2 regions of the Xanthomonas sp. NCPPB 3570 genome follow, and region 1 is predicted to be linked to the other one. Evidence: predicted binding sites of a transcription regulator. Region 1 holds the regulator's gene; the other holds the start of a gene.
What was found. The regulator FliA, encoded in region 1, starts transcription of late flagellar genes. The targets are predictions, from matches to a motif close to TAAAGTTTNNCNNNCNNNGGCCGATAA.
Positions count from the first base shown of each region.

Region 2: the regulator FliA is predicted to act here: its motif matches at 3,231-3,257, upstream of AC1PLR_RS13570 (GGDEF domain-containing protein).

Region 1 is NZ_CM161513.1:2,236,106-2,244,397, forward strand. Features, by position in the region: gene AC1PLR_RS09805 (chemotaxis protein CheA) at 1-1,094, opposite strand, end outside; gene AC1PLR_RS09810 (protein phosphatase CheZ) at 1,359-1,970, opposite strand; gene cheY (chemotaxis response regulator CheY) at 1,971-2,363, opposite strand; gene AC1PLR_RS09820 (RNA polymerase sigma factor FliA) at 2,383-3,132, opposite strand; gene AC1PLR_RS09825 (MinD/ParA family ATP-binding protein) at 3,129-4,013, opposite strand; gene flhF (flagellar biosynthesis GTPase FlhF) at 4,000-5,625, opposite strand; gene flhA (flagellar biosynthesis protein FlhA) at 5,803-7,863, opposite strand; gene flhB (flagellar biosynthesis protein FlhB) at 7,881-8,292, opposite strand, start outside.
Region 2 is NZ_CM161513.1:3,105,628-3,113,919, forward strand. Features, by position in the region: gene AC1PLR_RS13560 (penicillin acylase family protein) at 1-1,900, shown strand, start outside; gene AC1PLR_RS13565 (right-handed parallel beta-helix repeat-containing protein) at 1,979-3,025, shown strand; gene AC1PLR_RS13570 (GGDEF domain-containing protein) at 3,354-4,430, shown strand; gene AC1PLR_RS13575 (GGDEF domain-containing protein) at 4,452-5,609, shown strand; gene AC1PLR_RS13580 (hypothetical protein) at 5,963-7,825, opposite strand; gene AC1PLR_RS13585 (ABC transporter ATP-binding protein) at 7,846-8,292, opposite strand, start outside.

The DNA.
Region 1 (8,292 bases):
GCGCCGTCGTCCTGCACCTCGATGCTGACGTAGTCGCCTTCCTGCTGCGCCGACAGGCGCACGTGGCCGCCGCGCGGCTTGCCGGTGGCTTCGCGCAGCGCCGGGGCTTCGATGCCGTGGTCGATCGCGTTGCGCACCAGGTGCACCAGCGGATCGGCCAGCGCCTCGACCAGGTTGCGGTCCAGTTCGGTGTCGGCGCCGATCAGCTCCAGTTCCACTTCCTTGTTGAGCGAGCGGGCGACGTCGCGCGCCACCTTGGGGAAGCGCGAGAACACCTTGCCGACCGGCTGCATGCGCGTGCGCATCACCGCCGACTGCAGGCGCGCGGTGGCGATGTCCAGGCTGCTGACCGCGCGGTCCAGTTCCTCGTCGCGCAGGCGCACGCGCAGGGTCTTGAGGCGGTTGCGCGAGAGCACCAGTTCGCCGATCAGGTTGACGATCGCGTCCAGGCGCTTGGTGTCCACGCGCACGGTGTGCTCGGGCTCGGCGGCCTTGGCCGGGGCGGCCGCGGCCTTGGGCGCGGCGCTGGGCGCACGCGGCGCCGGCTGCAGCGCCTGCGGCGTGGCCGCCGGCGGCGCATCGCCGTGCAACTGGTCCAGCAGCGCCTCGAATTCGTCGTCGCTGATCAGGTCGGCATCGCCCGCGGCGGCCGCGGGCGCCTTGGCGGCGGGCGCCGGCGCGGCGCTCTTGGCCGGCGCCGGCGCCGGCGCGGCGTCGCCGTGCGCGTCGAACTGCGCGATCAGCTCCGCCGGCGCGCGCGGCGGCTCCTGGCCGCTGCCGAAGGCGTCCAGCATCGACTGCAGGTAGTCCAGCGACTGCTGCGCGGCGTCGAAGTGCCGCGCCTGCAGGGTGGCCTGGCCGGCGCGGGCCATGCCCAGGGTTTCCTCCGCGGCGTGGCACAGCTCGACCATGGCGTTGATCGCCAGGAAGCCGGCGCCGCCCTTGAGCGTGTGGAAACCGCGGAACACGGCGTTGAGCTGGCCGCTGTCCTCGGGCGCCTGCTCCAGCGACACCAGCTGCTCGCCGAGCCGGTCCAGGATTTCCTGGGCCTCGATGATGAAGTCGGCAGCGATGTCGTCGGGTACGGCGCTCATGGCTAGAGCCTGCCGACGCGATTGGAACAGGCCACGTTGCCGTGTCCGGTTCCCAGGTGGTTGCGCGCGGCGCCGCGACAGGCCGACCGCCTGTTCAAGCCGTGCGCGGCCGCCTGGGGGCCGGACACGGCAACCCGAAGGGCCGCGCTTGGGTGCGCGCGAACCTGCGTCATCATTTGGTCGTTTGTTGACATAAATTCCCTCATTCTTCTCGCCGCGCGCACCCAAGTGCGGCGTGGCCTATTCCAATGGCGTGGGCAGGCTCTAGAGTCCCAATCCGGACAGCAGGTCGTCGGCGTCGTGCTGCGACACGCCGTGGCGGTCCAGGCCGGGCAGGGCCGGACCGGCCAGGCTGCCGTCGGCCTTCTTGTTTTCTTCCTTCGGCGGCAGACCCAGCGCGCCGAAGCCTTCGTGCACGCGGCGCACGATGCCGGCGACGCGGCGGATGATCTGCCCGGTCAGGTCCTGGAAGCTCTGCGCCAGGGCCATTTCGGTGAGGTTGTGGCGGATCTTGTCGAGGATCTCGCTCTGGTCGCCGCTGAGGCCGCCGGCGGCGAGCTGGTCGGCCAGCGCACGGCATTCCTCGGCCAGGTCCAGGGTGCGGTGGCTGGCCTGTTCGGTCATCTCCACCACGTGGTCCAGGCGCGAGCAGGCGTCGTCCAGCTCGCCGGCCTCGCTGGGCACCACCGGCAGTTCGCCGAGCGCCTGCCCCAGATCGCGCGCGAGCCGGCTCAGGCCCTGCATCATCGGCCGCGTGCGCCAGGCGGCGAGGGTGTCGATCTCCCTGCGCCAGCCGGCCTCGTCGCCGTTTTCCAGCGCGTCCAGCGCGCCTTGCAGGCGTTCGATCAGGGCGGTACGTTCGGCGGTGGCTTCCATTTAGGCGGTCGCTCCCAGGCGTTCGAAGATCTTGCCCAGCTTCTCCTGCAGCGTCTGCGCGGTGAACGGCTTGATGATGTAGCCGTTCACGCCGCACTGTGCGGCCTCGATGATCTGCTCGCGCTTGGCCTCGGCGGTCACCATCAGCACCGGCAGGTGCTTGAGCTTGTCGTCGGCGCGGATGTTGCGCAGCAGATCGATGCCAGTCATGCCCGGCATGTTCCAGTCGGTGACCACGAACTCGAACGGCGCCGAGCGCAGCGCGGCCAGGGCGCTGTTGCCGTCTTCGGCCTCGGCGGTATTGGTGAAGCCCAGATCGCCGAGCAGATTCTTGACGATGCGTCGCATCGTCGAGAAATCGTCCACGATCAAAATCCGCATGTTCTTGTTCACCACTGACTCCTAAGGGTTCCTATTCTTCGTCTTCCAGACCGGCATCGGCGACCTCGAACGCCTTCAGGCGTCCGCGCAACCGTACCGTGGCCTGGCCATGGATCTGACACACGCGCGACTCGCTGACCCCGAGCACCGCGCCGATTTCCTTGAGGTTCAATTCCTGCTCGTAGTACAGCGACAGCACCAACTGCTCGCGTTCGGGCAACTGCGCGATCGCCTTGCCCAGCTCGCGGCCGAATTCGCTGCGCTCGAGCATCTGCTGCGGATTGGGTCCGCCCTTGGCGATGGTATCCAGTTCGCCATGGTCCTCGATGCGCGACTCCAGGCTCAGCACCTGGCCGCGGGCGGCATCTTCCATCAAACGCAGGTATTCGGGAAGCGGCATGTCCATCGCCGCGGCCACTTCGTTGGCGGCGGCGGCGCGGCCGGTGCTCTGTTCGATCTTGCGGATCGCCGAGGCGGCGTCGCGGGCGCGGCGGTGCACCGAGCGCGGCACCCAGTCGCCACGGCGGATCTCGTCGATCATCGCGCCGCGGATGCGGATCGAGGCATAGGTCTCGAACGAGGCGCCCTGTTCGGCGTCGTAGCTGCGCGAGGCCTCGATCAGGCCGATCATGCCGGCCTGGATCAGATCGTCGATCTCGACGCTGGCCGGCAGCCGCGCCGCCAGGTGGTGGGCGATGCGCCGGACCAGGTCCGAGTGCTGGGTGATGTAGTCGTTGGCGCTGTTGCGCTGGACGGCGCGGTAGTGGGCGGCGGCGTTCATGCGGCCACCCCACGCTGGATGATGCGTTCGACGAAGAACTCGACGTTGCCGCGCGGGGCGGTCGGCGCCTGCCAGCGCGCGGTGCGCCGGGCGATCTCGCTGATCGCCTGCGCCGACGGGCTGGACGGGTAGGCCTTGACCACCGGCTGCTGGCGCTGCACCGACAGGCGCAGCCAGTCGTCCTGCGGCACGCAGCCCAGGTAGTTCAGCGACACGTCGCCGAGGAACTTCTCGCAGACCCGGCTGAGCTTGTCGTACAGCAGGCGGCCTTCGTTGAGGTCGCGGACCATGTTGGCGACGATCTGCACCCGGTCCACGCCGCGCTCGCGCGAGAGAACCTTGATCAATGCGTAGGCGTCGGTGATCGAAGCCGGCTCGTCGCAGACCACCACCACCGCGTCCTGCGCGGCCTGGCAGAACGTCAGCACGCTGTCGGTGATGCCGGCGGCGGTGTCGACGATCATCACGTCCAGCTCGCGCTGCAACTCGGAGAACACGTTGACCAGGCCCACGTGCTGGGCCGGCGGCAACTCGGCCATGTAGCGGCGGCCGGAGGCGGCGGGCACCACCATCAGCCCGTTGGGCATGTCGATCAGCACCTCTTCCAGGGTGCAGCGCCCGGCGACCAGGTCGGCCACGGTGAACTTGGGGGTCAGCCCCAGCAGCACGTCGACGTTGGCCAGGCCCAGGTCGGCGTCCAGCAGCAGGGTGCGCTTGCCCATGTCGGCCAGCGCCATGGACAGGTTGACCGAGATGTTGGTCTTGCCCACGCCGCCCTTGCCGCCGGTCACGGCGATGGTGCGCACCGGACCCAGCGGTTCGCTGCGCGTCGCCGACAGGGGGAAGGCATTGGTCAGATTGACGTAGTCACGCGACGGCATGGGTCTGCTCCGGAGTACAGGGCTTATCGGCAGCGCGCCGCAAATCTTCAAGGCGCAATACCAGGCTGGCGGCGTTGGCGCGGTGCAGGTCGTCCGGCACACGCTGTCCATCGGTCACCCAGGTGATGGGGAGGCGGTGGTCCACGACCACCGACAAGGCACTGCCGAACCGCCCGGTCTCGTCCAACTTGGTCATGATGACCCCCTGTGGGTCGGCGCCGGCGAACCGGCGCACCACCTCGTCCAGGTCGGAGAAATGGGCGTTGGCGGGGAGTACCAGCAAGGATCGGACCACCCGCGAGGCGCGCAGCCAGTGCAGCTGGGCAGCCAGGGCGCGGTCGCGCTGGCCCATGCCGGCGGTGTCGATCAGCACCAGCTTGTAGTCGGCCAGGCGCTCCAGCAGCTGCTGCAGCGCGGCGTCGCTGTCGGCCTCGTGCACGGCGATGCCGAGCTGGCGGCCGTAGCTGTGCAGCTGTTCGCGGCCGCCGACGCGGATGGTGTCGGTGGTGACCAGGGCCACGTCGCGGGCGGCATGGCGCTCCAGGAAGCGCGAGGCCAGCTTGGCGATGGTGGTGGTCTTGCCGGCGCCGGTGGGGCCGATCAGGGCGATCACGCCGCCTTCCTCGAGCGGGTCCAGCGGGGCGATCGGCAGGCGCTTGGACAGCAGGCCCAGCATCAGCCCGCGGCCGCGGTGCAGCTCCAGGTCGGCGGGGATCTGCATGACCACGTCGCGGGTGATGCCGCTGTCGAAGCCGTAGTCGTCCATCAGCTCCAGCGCCTGGGCACGGACCGGCGAGCCACGCAGGCGCTCGTCGGTGAGGCGGTTCATCTCGCGCTCGATCATCTGCCGCATCAGCGCCAGTTCGTCGCGCAGCTGCGTCAATTGTTCGTCGTTCTGCGGGGCGGGGAAGGTCGGCACCGCCGCCAGCGTGGCGGCCGCCGGGATTCCGGCAGCGGCCGGCGCGTCGGCCTTTGCCACGCTCGGCGCGGCCGGGGCCGGAGCCGTGCTCGGGCTCGCCAGCGGGGTCAGCGCCACCGCGGCGACGTCGTCGCGCCAGGCCGGCATGGCCTCGGCGGCCGGCGCCGGGGTCGCGAACGGGCTGGGCATGGGCACGCTGATCGGGGCGTTGCGGAACACGTCCTCGGGGATGCTGAACTCGGCGCGGCCGGTGACCGGTGCCGCGGCCTTGGCCGGGGCGGCCTGGCGTGCGGCGGCAGCCGGGGCGGCCGCGGCGGGCATCGCCGAGGCGGCCAGCGCCGCCGGCTGGGTCAGCGGCCGTGTGGCGGAAGCGGCCGGCGCGGCACTGCCGCGGCGCTCGCTGATCGCGGCCATCATCGCCATCGCCGGGCTGGCGGCGGCGCTGTCGTTACGCGCAGCGCGCGGGGCGGGAGCGGCCGGTGCCTGCGCGGCCGCGGCGCGCGGCGCCTCGTCCGGGCGCACCGCATCCAGCGCCCGCTGCACCAGTGCCTCGTCGTAGTTGCTGGCGGCGACGATCTCGATGCCCTCGTCGGTACGCCGATTGGACAGGATCACCGCATCCGGCCCGTGCTCGTCGCGCACCATCCGGAAGGCGGTGCGCATGTCGGGGGCGACAAAGCGTTTGATCTTCATGGTTGGAAGCCGGGATTGGGGATTGGGGATTGGGGATGGAGCGCGGATACGGTCACGGCCTGGCTTGCGCCCGATCGCCTTGCTTTGGTTGTGTTCGATGCCTTCACTGCTGTCTCTCTCCGCTCGCATGGGCCGCTATTGCGAATCCCCAATCCCGAATCACCAATCCCTGCAACATCAACTGATCGTCCCCACCAGCTTCAGCCGCTTGTCCTCCGGCACTTCGCTGTAGGACAGGACCGACAGCGCGGGGACGCTGTGGCGGACCAGGCGGGCGAGGGCGGCGCGGACCTGCGCCGGGACCAGCACCACGGCCGGTTCGTTGCGCGCCTCCTGCTTGCTCACGCAGTCCGCCAGACTTTGGTGCAAGCGCTCGGCCAGTCCGGGTTCCAGCGCCGCGCCGTTGCCCTGGGTAGAGTCCTGCAAGACACGTTCCAATTGCGGGGCCAGGGTGAACACCGGCAGTTCCGGGGCCATGCCGGCGATCTCCTGGACGATGAACCGGCCCAGGGCGTTGCGGACGGCGGCGGTGAGCGCGCCGGGTTCCTGACTCTGCGGGGCGTGCTCGACCAGGGCCTCGACGATCTTGCGCAACTGCCGCACCGGGATCTTCTCGATCAGCAGGTTCTGCAGCACCCGCACCACCACCGACAGCGGCAACGCCTTGGGGGTGAGGTCCTCGACCAGCTTGGGCGCGCTCTTGGCCAGGGTCGCCAGCAGCTGCTGCACTTCCTCGTGGCCGAGCAGTTCCGGGGCGTGCTCGCGGATCAGGTGCGAGAGGTGGGTGGCGATCACCGTGGCCGGGTCGACCACGGTGTAGCCCATGGTCTCGGCCTGGGCGCGCAGGTGCGGCTGGATCCAGATCGCATCCAGGCCGAACGCCGGGTCCTTGCCGGGGATGCCGTCGATCTTGCCCAGCGCGCCGCCCGGATCCAGCGCCAGTTCGCGGTCCGGGTGGATGTCGGCGGTGGCCACCGGCACGCCATGCACCAGCAGGCGGTAGGCGTTGGCCGGCAGTTCCAGGTTGTCGCGGATGTGCACCGGCGGCACCAGGAAGCCGATGTCCTGGGTCAGCTTGCGGCGCACGCCCTTGATCCGCGCCATCAACTCGCCGCCCTGGGCCTTGTCCACCAGCGGGATCAGCCGGTAGCCCACTTCCAGGCCCAGCGGGTCGATCGGGCGCAGTTCGTCCCAGCCCAGTTCGGCGTTGGCCTGGGCCGCGGCCGCGGCCTGCGGCGCCGCCTCGGCGGCGGCCGGGGTCGGCTGCAGGCTGCGCTTCCACATCTTCCAGGCCAGCACGCCCAGGATCAGCGCCAGCGTCAAGAAAGCGACGTTGGGCATGCCCGGGATCAGGCCGACCAGGCCCAGGATCGCCGCGGCCACCGCCAGCGCCTTATGCTGGCCGAACACCTGGCCCATCATCGAGGCGCCCATGTCCTGCGAACGCGAGGCACGGGTGACCAGCATCGCCACCGCCGAGGACACCAGCAGTGCCGGCAGCTGCGCGACCAGGCCATCGCCGATCGACAGCAGGGTGTAGGTGGAGGCGGCCTGCGCCACCGGCATGCCATGCTGCAGGACGCCGACCGCCATGCCGCCGATCAGGTTAATGAACAGGATCAGGATGCCGGCGATGGCGTCGCCGCGGATGAACTTGCTGGCGCCGTCCATCGAGCCGTAGAAGTCCGCTTCCTCGCGCACCTCCTCGCGGCGGGCCTTGGCTTCCTCGCGGGTCAGCAGGCCGGCGTTGAGGTCGGCGTCGATCGCCATCTGCTTGCCGGGCATGGCGTCGAGGATGAAGCGCGCGGTCACTTCCGACACGCGCCCGGCGCCCTTGGTGATGACCACGAAGTTGATGATGGTGAGGATCGCGAACACCACGATACCGACCGCATAGTTGCCGCCGATCACGAATTCGCCGAAGGCCTCGATCACCTTGCCGGCCGCGCCGTGGCCGCCCTGGCCGTTGATCAGGATCACACGGGTGGAGGCCACGTTCAGCGCCAGGCGCAGCATCGTGGTCATCAGCAGCACGATCGGGAAGATGCTGAACTCCAGCGGCCGCTTCACGTACACCACCGCCAGCAGCACCATCAGCGAGATGGCGATGTTGAAGGTGAACAGGGCGTCCAGCACCGGGGCGGCCAGCGGCACCACCACCATCGCCAGCATCAGCAACACGATCACCGGGGCGCCGAGCCCGTGCTTGATCATGTCCATCACTTTGCGCGTGTTCATCTGCGCGGCAGGCTGGCTCATGGCTGGCTCCCCGGGGCGAATTCATCCACTTCCAACGGCGGCAACGGCGGCATCGGCCCGCTGCGCCAGGCGCGCAGCTGGTAGACGTACGAGAGGACCTGCGCCACCGCGGAATACAGTCTCACGGGAATTTCCTTGCCGAGTTGGCCTTCCCTATACAAGGCGCGTGCCAAAGGCGGCGCCGAGATCACCGCCACGCGGTGCTGCTCGCCGACCTCGCGGATGCGGAAGGCGATCTCGTCCACGCCCTTGGCGACCACGGTGGGCGCGCGCATGCGCCCGCTCTCGTACTTCAGCGCCACCGCGTAGTGGGTGGGGTTGACCACCACCACGTCGGCCTTGGGCACGGCTTCCATCATCCGCCGCTGCGACATCTGCATCTGCATCTGGCGAATGCGGCCCTTGACC
Region 2 (8,292 bases), 870 kb from region 1:
CGACTGGCAGCCGGTGGATTCGGCGCTGGCCGGGCAGGCGATGTACTTCGACCTGCAAGGCAAGCAGCTCGATCGCAAGCTGGAGCTGTACCGGCTGCAGCAGCGCTTGCCCGCGCCGCTGTACGCCCTGCTGCGCCACGAAGGCAGCAGTTGGGACGCCGCGCTGGATGGCAGCGCGGTCGGCGACGCGGTGTTGCCCGACGCCGGTCAGGTCGATCTGCGCAGGCTGCCGGATGGGGCCGCGCAGGCCAACGCCGACGCGGTGGCTCCTACCGCGCCCGGCAGCAACAACTGGGCGATTGCCGGCAGCCGCACCGCCGACGGCCGCGCCATCGTCGCCAACGACATGCACCTGGCCCTGCGCGCGCCCAGCCTGTGGTTCCGGGTGCGCCTGCGCTATGCCGATGCGCAGGCGCCGGGCGGCCGCGTGGACGTGTCGGGCTTCTCCCTGCCCGGCCTGCCGGCGGTGATCGTCGGCAGCAACGGCCACATCGCCTGGGGCTTCACCAACAGCTATGCCGATACCGCCGACTGGTACCGGCTCACGCCCTGCGCCGCGACGCCGCAGCCCGGCTGCACGCCGGTCACCGTGCGCAACGAACGGATCCGGGTGTCGGGCGCGCCCGACACCATGCTGCAGGTGGAAGACACCGCCTACGGTCCGATCCTGCAGCATGAACCCGACGGCAGCGCCCTGGCATTGCGCTGGGCGGCGCAACTGCCGGGTGCGCTGAACCTGGGCCTGGCCGACTTCGCCCGCGTCACGTCCCTCCCCGATGCCTTCGCCCACGCGCAACGCATCGCCACGCCCGCGCAGAACCTGGTGCTGGCCGACCGCGACGGCCACATCGGCTGGCGCGTGCTCGGCCCGCTGCCGCTGCGCGGCGCGCATTGCGCAGCCGACGCAGTCATGCACGACGTGCGCGCGTCGGTGCCGGCGGACGCGCGCTGCGCGCCGTGGCCGCTGTCCACCATCCAATCGCCGCAGCGCATCGATCCCGCCGACGGGCAACTGTGGACCGCCAATGCCCGCGTGGTCGGCGGCGCCGAACTGGCACCGCTCGGCGACGGCGGCTACGCGCTGGGCGCACGCGCACAGCAGATCCGCGACGACCTGCGCCTGCATCCGCACCTCGACGAACGGCAGTTGCTGGCGATCCAGCTCGACGACCGCGCCCTGTTCCTGCAGCGCTGGTGGGCGCTGCTGCAGCAACGCGATGCCGGTGCGGCGACGCCAGCGCTGCACGCCGTGGCGAAGGCGGCCAAGCACTGGGAAGGCCGCGCCAGCACCGGCTCGGTGAGCTATACCCTGGTGCGCGCCTGGCGCCTGGCGGTGCTGACCCGGATCCGCGACGGCCTGATCGCACCGGCGCGTACAGGATCGGACGCCGATGCCGCGCCCCCGGCGCTGCCGCAACTGGAAGGCGTGGCCTGGCCGCTGCTGCAGCAACAGCCGCTACACCTGCTGCCGCGCCGCTACGGCAGCTGGCAGGCGCTGCTGGAAGACGCCGCCGCAGAGGTGCGCACGACGCTGCAGGCCGAAGGCCCGCTGGACACGCGCCGCTGGGGCCTGGAGAACCGCGCGGCGATCTGCCATCCGCTGGCGCAGGGCCTGCCCGGGCCGCTGCGCGGCTGGCTGTGCATGCCGGACACCCCGCTCCCCGGCGACGACAACATGCCGCGGGTGCAGCGCCCGGAATTCGGCGCCTCCGAACGCATGGTGGTGGCGCCCGGCCACGAAGCCGACGGCATCGTGCACATGCCGGGCGGCCAGAGCGGCCACCCGCTGTCGCCGTTCTGGGGCGCCGGCCACGCCGACTGGGTGCAGGGCCGTGCCACAAAGTTCCTGCCTGGCCCGACCCGGTACACGCTGACATTAAGCCCGACCGCACCACAATGACCTGATCTCGGTCCGCGCTGGCGCCTGTCCGCCTGCGCCGGCCTGCCGCCTTCCCCCCACTGCCGAGTCTGCCTACCGATGAAGCGCCCTCCCCTGCTCGCCCTGTTGCTGCCGCTCGCCGCGGCCGTGTCGTTCTCCGCCAGCGCCGCGCCGGCTGCCGACGCGCCCACTGCCGCCGCCGACTGCAGCGTGCGCGCCGAACCCGGCGACGACCTGCAGGCCGCGATCGATCGCGTCCCCAACGACGGCAAGCCCGCCACCGTGTGTCTGAGCGCGGGCGAGTTCCCGGTGAGCAAGCTGATCTCGATCCAGCGCGACGGCCTGCGCCTGCGCGGCCAGGGCGACAGCACCGTGCTGCGCATGCGCGACCACGTGCAGCAACCCACCATCGTGATCGGCGACTACCAGAACGAGCGCCCGATCCGGCCGATCCGCGACGTGCGCGTGGAGCAGTTGCAGATCGTCGGCGGCACCATCGACAAGGAGTTCATGCCCGAACGCCCGTACCTGAGCAACAGCCTGGTGGTGGTGCGCAACGGCCAGAACATCCAGCTGACCCACCTGCGGGTGAGCAAGTGCCGCAGCGCCTGCCTGCTCAGCGAGTTCGACAGCCGCGACCTGCTGATCGCGCACAACGACGTGTCCGGCGCGACCTGGGACGGGGTGTCGTTCAACCGCACCGCCAAGGTCAAACTGATCGACAACGTGATCCACGACAATGTCGCCGCCGGCATCACCACCGAGCACCTGGAAGACAGCGAGATCCGCGACAACCGCCTGGAGCGCAACGGCAGCCAGGGCGTGTACCTGGCCGACGCACGCCGCAACCTGTTCGCGGGCAACCAGTTCATCGACAACAAGGGCGCCGGGCTCTACCTGACCTGCTCGATCCGCCAGCGCACGCCGCAGATCCTGTGCTGGGACAACAGCATGAGCCAGGACAACACCTTCGAGAACAACACCTTCCGCGGCAATCCCTACACCTACACCATCGGCGTGGACAGCGCGGCCAACTGCACCGGCCCGGACTTCCGCCCCAACCTGTGGCGCAAGAACAACCAGGCCGATGCCTCGGGCATCGACATCCAGCCCGAACGCTACGGCCACTGCGTGCGCTTCGAGTAGGCGCACGCGGGGCCGCCGCGCCGCCACCGCTGCCTCGGCAGGGTGGCGTGGCGGGCTGGCGCGGCAGGCGCCCGCCAGGCTTCGCGCCTGCGCATGACGGCGCAGAGGTCTGTGCGCCCGGTATCCCCTGCTTCGCCCGCCCGACGCCGGACGCCCGCCCGCCACGCTGACCACGGCGGGTGCGCCGGCGAACGCGGCAAGCCGCTCAAGCTCTCCCTGCAGCGGCCGCTAACCGGTGACGACGCCCCAGCGACCGACGGACCGCGCTGGACCACCGATCGGCCGTGCCGCGCAGGCGCTGGAGTGCCGCCGCGCTCTGGGAGAGCAGATGAACTACCACCTTCATGTCCGCCGCACCCTCGACCGGCCGATCCTGGCGATTCAGGGCCTGACCCTGTGCGTCTGGCTGGCGCTGCTGCTGTGCAACCCTTACCTGCGCCATCCGCTGGACCCGCGTTACGCGCTGGCATTCGTCGCCATGCTCGGCAGCGGTGCGGTCATGCGCATGGCCAAGCGATCCTGGCAATGGCGGCTGGGCGCCTTCCTGTCCGTGATCGCGTTCGACGCCGCATTCCGGCTGCAACTGCATCACATGGGCGGCGCCAGCGCGAGCTGGATGCTGCCGGTGGCGGTGACCCTGAGCCTGGGCTACAGCGTGCTGTTCAGCCACGCGCGCGACTATCTGCTGGCCTTGGCCTGCACCTGGGCGATCATGCTCGGCTGGCACGACAGCCTGGTGCCGACCGCGGCCGACCTGCCGCTGCTGGAACTGCTGGTGGCGGCGGTGACGATCATCGGGCTGGCCATGAACCACGTCGTCGTCACCGCCCTGCGCAGCAACTACGCGCACCGGGAAAACGATCGACGCCTGGCCGCCACCGATGCGCTGACCGGTCTTCCCAACCGGCGCGCGCTCATCGCCGAGCTGGAGGCAGCGATCGGCGCCCGGCATGCCGTGCAGCTGGCCATGCTGGAGATCGATGACTTCGAGCGGATCGGCGCCGAGCACGGCCACCACGTCGGCGATGCGGTGCTGCAGGCGCTGGCGACGGAGCTGGTGCGGCTGGATCCGCGCTGCCGTGTCGGCCGCCTCGGCGGCGAGGAATTCGGCCTGCTGTTCGAGGCCGTGTCGCAGGCCAAGGCGAGCGAACGGCTGCAGCGCCTGCAGCAACGCATCCGCAACCTGCGCGTGGACGGGGCCGCGTTCACCTGCAGCGTCGGCCTGGCCTCGCTGCCGGCCGGCGGCGAGGTGTCGGACCTGCTCGCACGCGCCGACCGCGCCTTGTCTGCAGCCCGGCACGCGGGCGACGGCAGCCTTCGCCTGGACGGCGCCACGCCGGCCGCGGCCGGCACGCCCGCAACGTTTGCGCACGATCCCGTTCTGCCGGCGGCCACACCGCTGTAGCGCGAGGCCGGCAGATAGGGGGTGACGGCGTCCCTCGCCCCCACCGCGCGCCCGCACATCACCAACCCGCCGGGACGCAGCACTGAGCAGCACATGACGTACCCGGAGCACATCCGCCACCTGTTGGGCCGCTCGACCACGGCCATTCAAGCGCTGACCCTGTCGATCTGGGTGGCGACGCTGCTGCTCAATCCGTATCTGCAGCGGCCATGGCCCCTGGTCAACGCGATGCTGCTCGCCTCCATGCTCGGCGCCGTCGCCAGCACCCTGCTGGTTCGCCGCTTCTGGCAATGGCGCATGAGCGGCGCACTCTACGTGCTGCTGCTGTCGTGGGCATACCAGGTCGAACTGCGCCAGATGGGCACACACGGCACATTCTGGTGGCTGCCGACGACCGCCACGCTGTGCCTGGGCATCAACCTGCTCTTCCCCTTCACCAGAGACTACCTGCTAGCGCTGGCCTACATCTGGGCGATCATGTTGATCGGCCGACCGCTGCCGCTGGCCGCCGATGGCGATCCAGCGCTGCTGGGGCTGCTGGTCGTGGCGGTCTCGCTGATCGGCGTGGCGATGAACCGCACGTTCGCGCGGAGCATGCTGATCACTTACCAATTGAAGGAAGACTACCGACGCATTTCCGAGACCGACGCGCTCACCGGGTTGGCCAACCGGCGCGCCCTGATGGCGCAGTTGCATGCGCTGGCGAGCGGGCGCCGCGATTGCGGCACGCTGCAATTCGCGATGCTGGATATCGACGATTTCAAGCAGGTCAACGACACCCATGGTCACGATGTCGGCGACGCCGTGTTGCGCGCGCTGGCCGCGGAGCTGACGACGCTGGAGCAAGGCTGCCGGGTCGGCCGGCTCGGCGGCGAGGAATTCGGGATCGTGATCGACGGCATGAGCGACACGCAGACCGAGGATCTCTTGCAGCGGTTGCTGGAACGGGTGCAGCGGACCAGCGCAAAGCGTGTGGCCTTCACGTTCAGCGCCGGTGTCGCGCGCATGCGTCCGGACGGCGACATCTCCGATCTGCTCAAGCGTGCCGACCGTGCGCTGTACGCGGCCAAGCGCGACGGCAAGAGCCGGATCCGCACGGACAGCCACACACCGCCAGCAACCATGGCCGCCCTGCAGCATGCGCCCAACAGCGCGACGCAGGCCACGGATTCGACATAACTGCAGGCTCGACTCGCGGTTACACGCGCGCATGCAACTCAGGCCCAGGCCCAACACGCTCATCAGCACCGCACTGAGCCGGTCCAGGGGCCGCCGCGCGCGCATCCACCAGCGCGAATCAGACCGCGTGGATGACGAACGGCAGCAGGCTGGCGCGCTCATCCTATCGTTCTGCGCGCGCATCCCGGCCACCGTGCGGTCGGAGGGGTCGGCAATCCTCGCGCGAAACTAGCGTCACGGCGATCGCAACTGGCGAGAAACAGGCGATCAGCTTGCCACCGTGGGCATCGTCTCGGCATCGGTCGGATTAGCGGTGGTTTACCGGACCATTGATGCGCCGAAATCGGATCGGACTACGTTGCGGGAACGCAACCGCTAGGTGAATCAGGGATGACGCCATGGTTGGAGCCGCGCTGGCAGACGGCGATGCGTGGCACGAGCAGCCACAAGCAGACCAGAGCTGGCAGACCGAGCACACCGCAGGCAACTTGCCATGCGATGCGCATGCGGCGCGAGAGATGCGTCAGACGCAAACGCATCGAGGCGGCCACGGCGGAAGCAAGCATCAAGCCAACTGCCAACAGGCCGATGCCGCTGGGCATAGGTCCCGGAGCGGTCACTGTCAGTCGCGAGTTGGGAGCAAAAAGCGCCTTGGCGTACTCCTGTAGTAGATGCAGCACCGGCGACGGCCACCAGACGCGATAACGATGAATCGCCGGATAGTCGAAGGCGAGTTTTCGCCATTGGACGATGTCAGACCGACCATCGGCACGCACGCGCAACAGAAGAATCGCGGGGACAGCGCCATCCGCGGTATGCGCCTGTTCGGAGTACGTCAGGCAGACCAGGTAGCCGTCTGGCAATTCGATCAGGTCCAGCTTGCTCAAGTCGCCGATCGCGCCTGGCAGTGGAATGCGGACATGTTTTCTTGCAACAACACCATCGTGCGCAGGCTCAACAAAATAGAGCGCTCGATCGCTGAGCAGCATCATTCGACTGCCGACGCGACCCAAGCCTGCCAGCACTTCTCCAGCGTCGACCGATACGTAAGGAAAAACCTTCTTTTCTGAACTTGCATAGCGATATAGGGTGTCGCCTCCGACCAGGGCGACGTCGCTACCAGGCCATCCTGATAGGTTGCCGATGGGAAGTACCACGCGCGGGAATGCGCGCCCCTGCACAGCGACTCCCAAGCTTGCGACGAATTGACCGTCCAATAAGCTATAGCCGTTCAGGCGCATGCTGTCATGGCTGAATACCCAGCGAATGTTGCGTTCCGCGTCGTCGAATCGCATCGGTGCAATGTTGGCCAATTCATTGCGTTGCGGTTGCTTGCCGAGGCGGATGTCGAGACCCGAGGGCTTTGCGCTCTTGACCGCAATGGCCAACTGACCGGCATCGGGATATCTGCTGTCGCGCAGCGCAGCCAACATCCTTTTGCGCGGCTCCATTTTTTCGACCTCGATATGTCCGCCAGGAGGCGGGACCGCCATATTGAGCGGATGCGATCCCTGCGCGATCCACACCAATTCCAGCGCGAAAAGCACCAGAACCATCAGCATGTAGAGTCCCATCGATAGCGGCAATGCAAGCAGCAATGTCGCCCGTACCCCATTCACCGGAATCTCGGGATTCGGCCTGAATGCTCCAATCAACAAGGTACCCAACCAGACCAGCGCGACCAGTTCGACCGCAATCATGCCCACCCCGGTTGCGCGGGCGAAGACCGGCCAGGCAAGCAACGCTAGAGCGGCAGCCGCCTGGCGCGGGCCACGCAAGACGCAGAAGGCGCCAGCAAGGTATCCCGACATGACGACGCACAAGGCCGACAAGGCCAGCAGCCAATGGCGCATATCCACAACATGCCCAGCCACTTTACATTGCCAGACTGCGATCAAAAGGAGTGGCAGCACCACCGCGAGCAGCATCAATAGCCCCCCCGTTGCAATGAATGCGATGGCAATATGTCCATGAGGCAGCGGCCGGTGGAGCAGGCTCAGCCATTGACTGGGTCGACGGTAGCTTCCCACGTGATAGACGCCGAGTAGCCACCCCACTAGCCCGTAGACGCCGCCGACGACCCAATGTATCCAGAGCGGCTGCTGACCTAGATCGGCAATGCGGGCAAAAAATGCCAATGTGCCCAAATGGACCAGAGCCGCAAGGATCGCCCATGTCCGGAAACGCATGAATTCAATCTTCAGCAGACACCACATGCTTCTTCTCCGGGAACACGTCAGTGCAAGAATGGGACCGTATCGCCCCTGCCGAGAAATGCATTGACCGCACGATCCAGACTGACAGGCATCGAATTGATCGATCGCGCGCCCGCTGCATGCAGGAAATCGGCGAATCCTTCGTTCTGGTCAAGCACCAAATAGTGATGCAGGCCGGCAAGCCGGCGCGCCTCCAAAAGACCTGGGATGCTGTCGTGCGCAGGCCCCTTGAAGGGAATATCGGCCACCCAGTAGGTCACCCGCGCGCAGAACGCTTCCGGCGTCGACATGTGCCGGAGCTGACCGTTGCCCAGTACGATCAGGTTGTCCGCGACGCGCTCGATCTCGTCCATTTGGTGCGAACAGTAGATGATCGTGCAATCCTCCACGACGTTATCCTGGAGCAGCGATTCCAGGAAGGCTCGCTTGGCCACTACATCCAGACCAAGCGTGGGCTCATCCAGCAA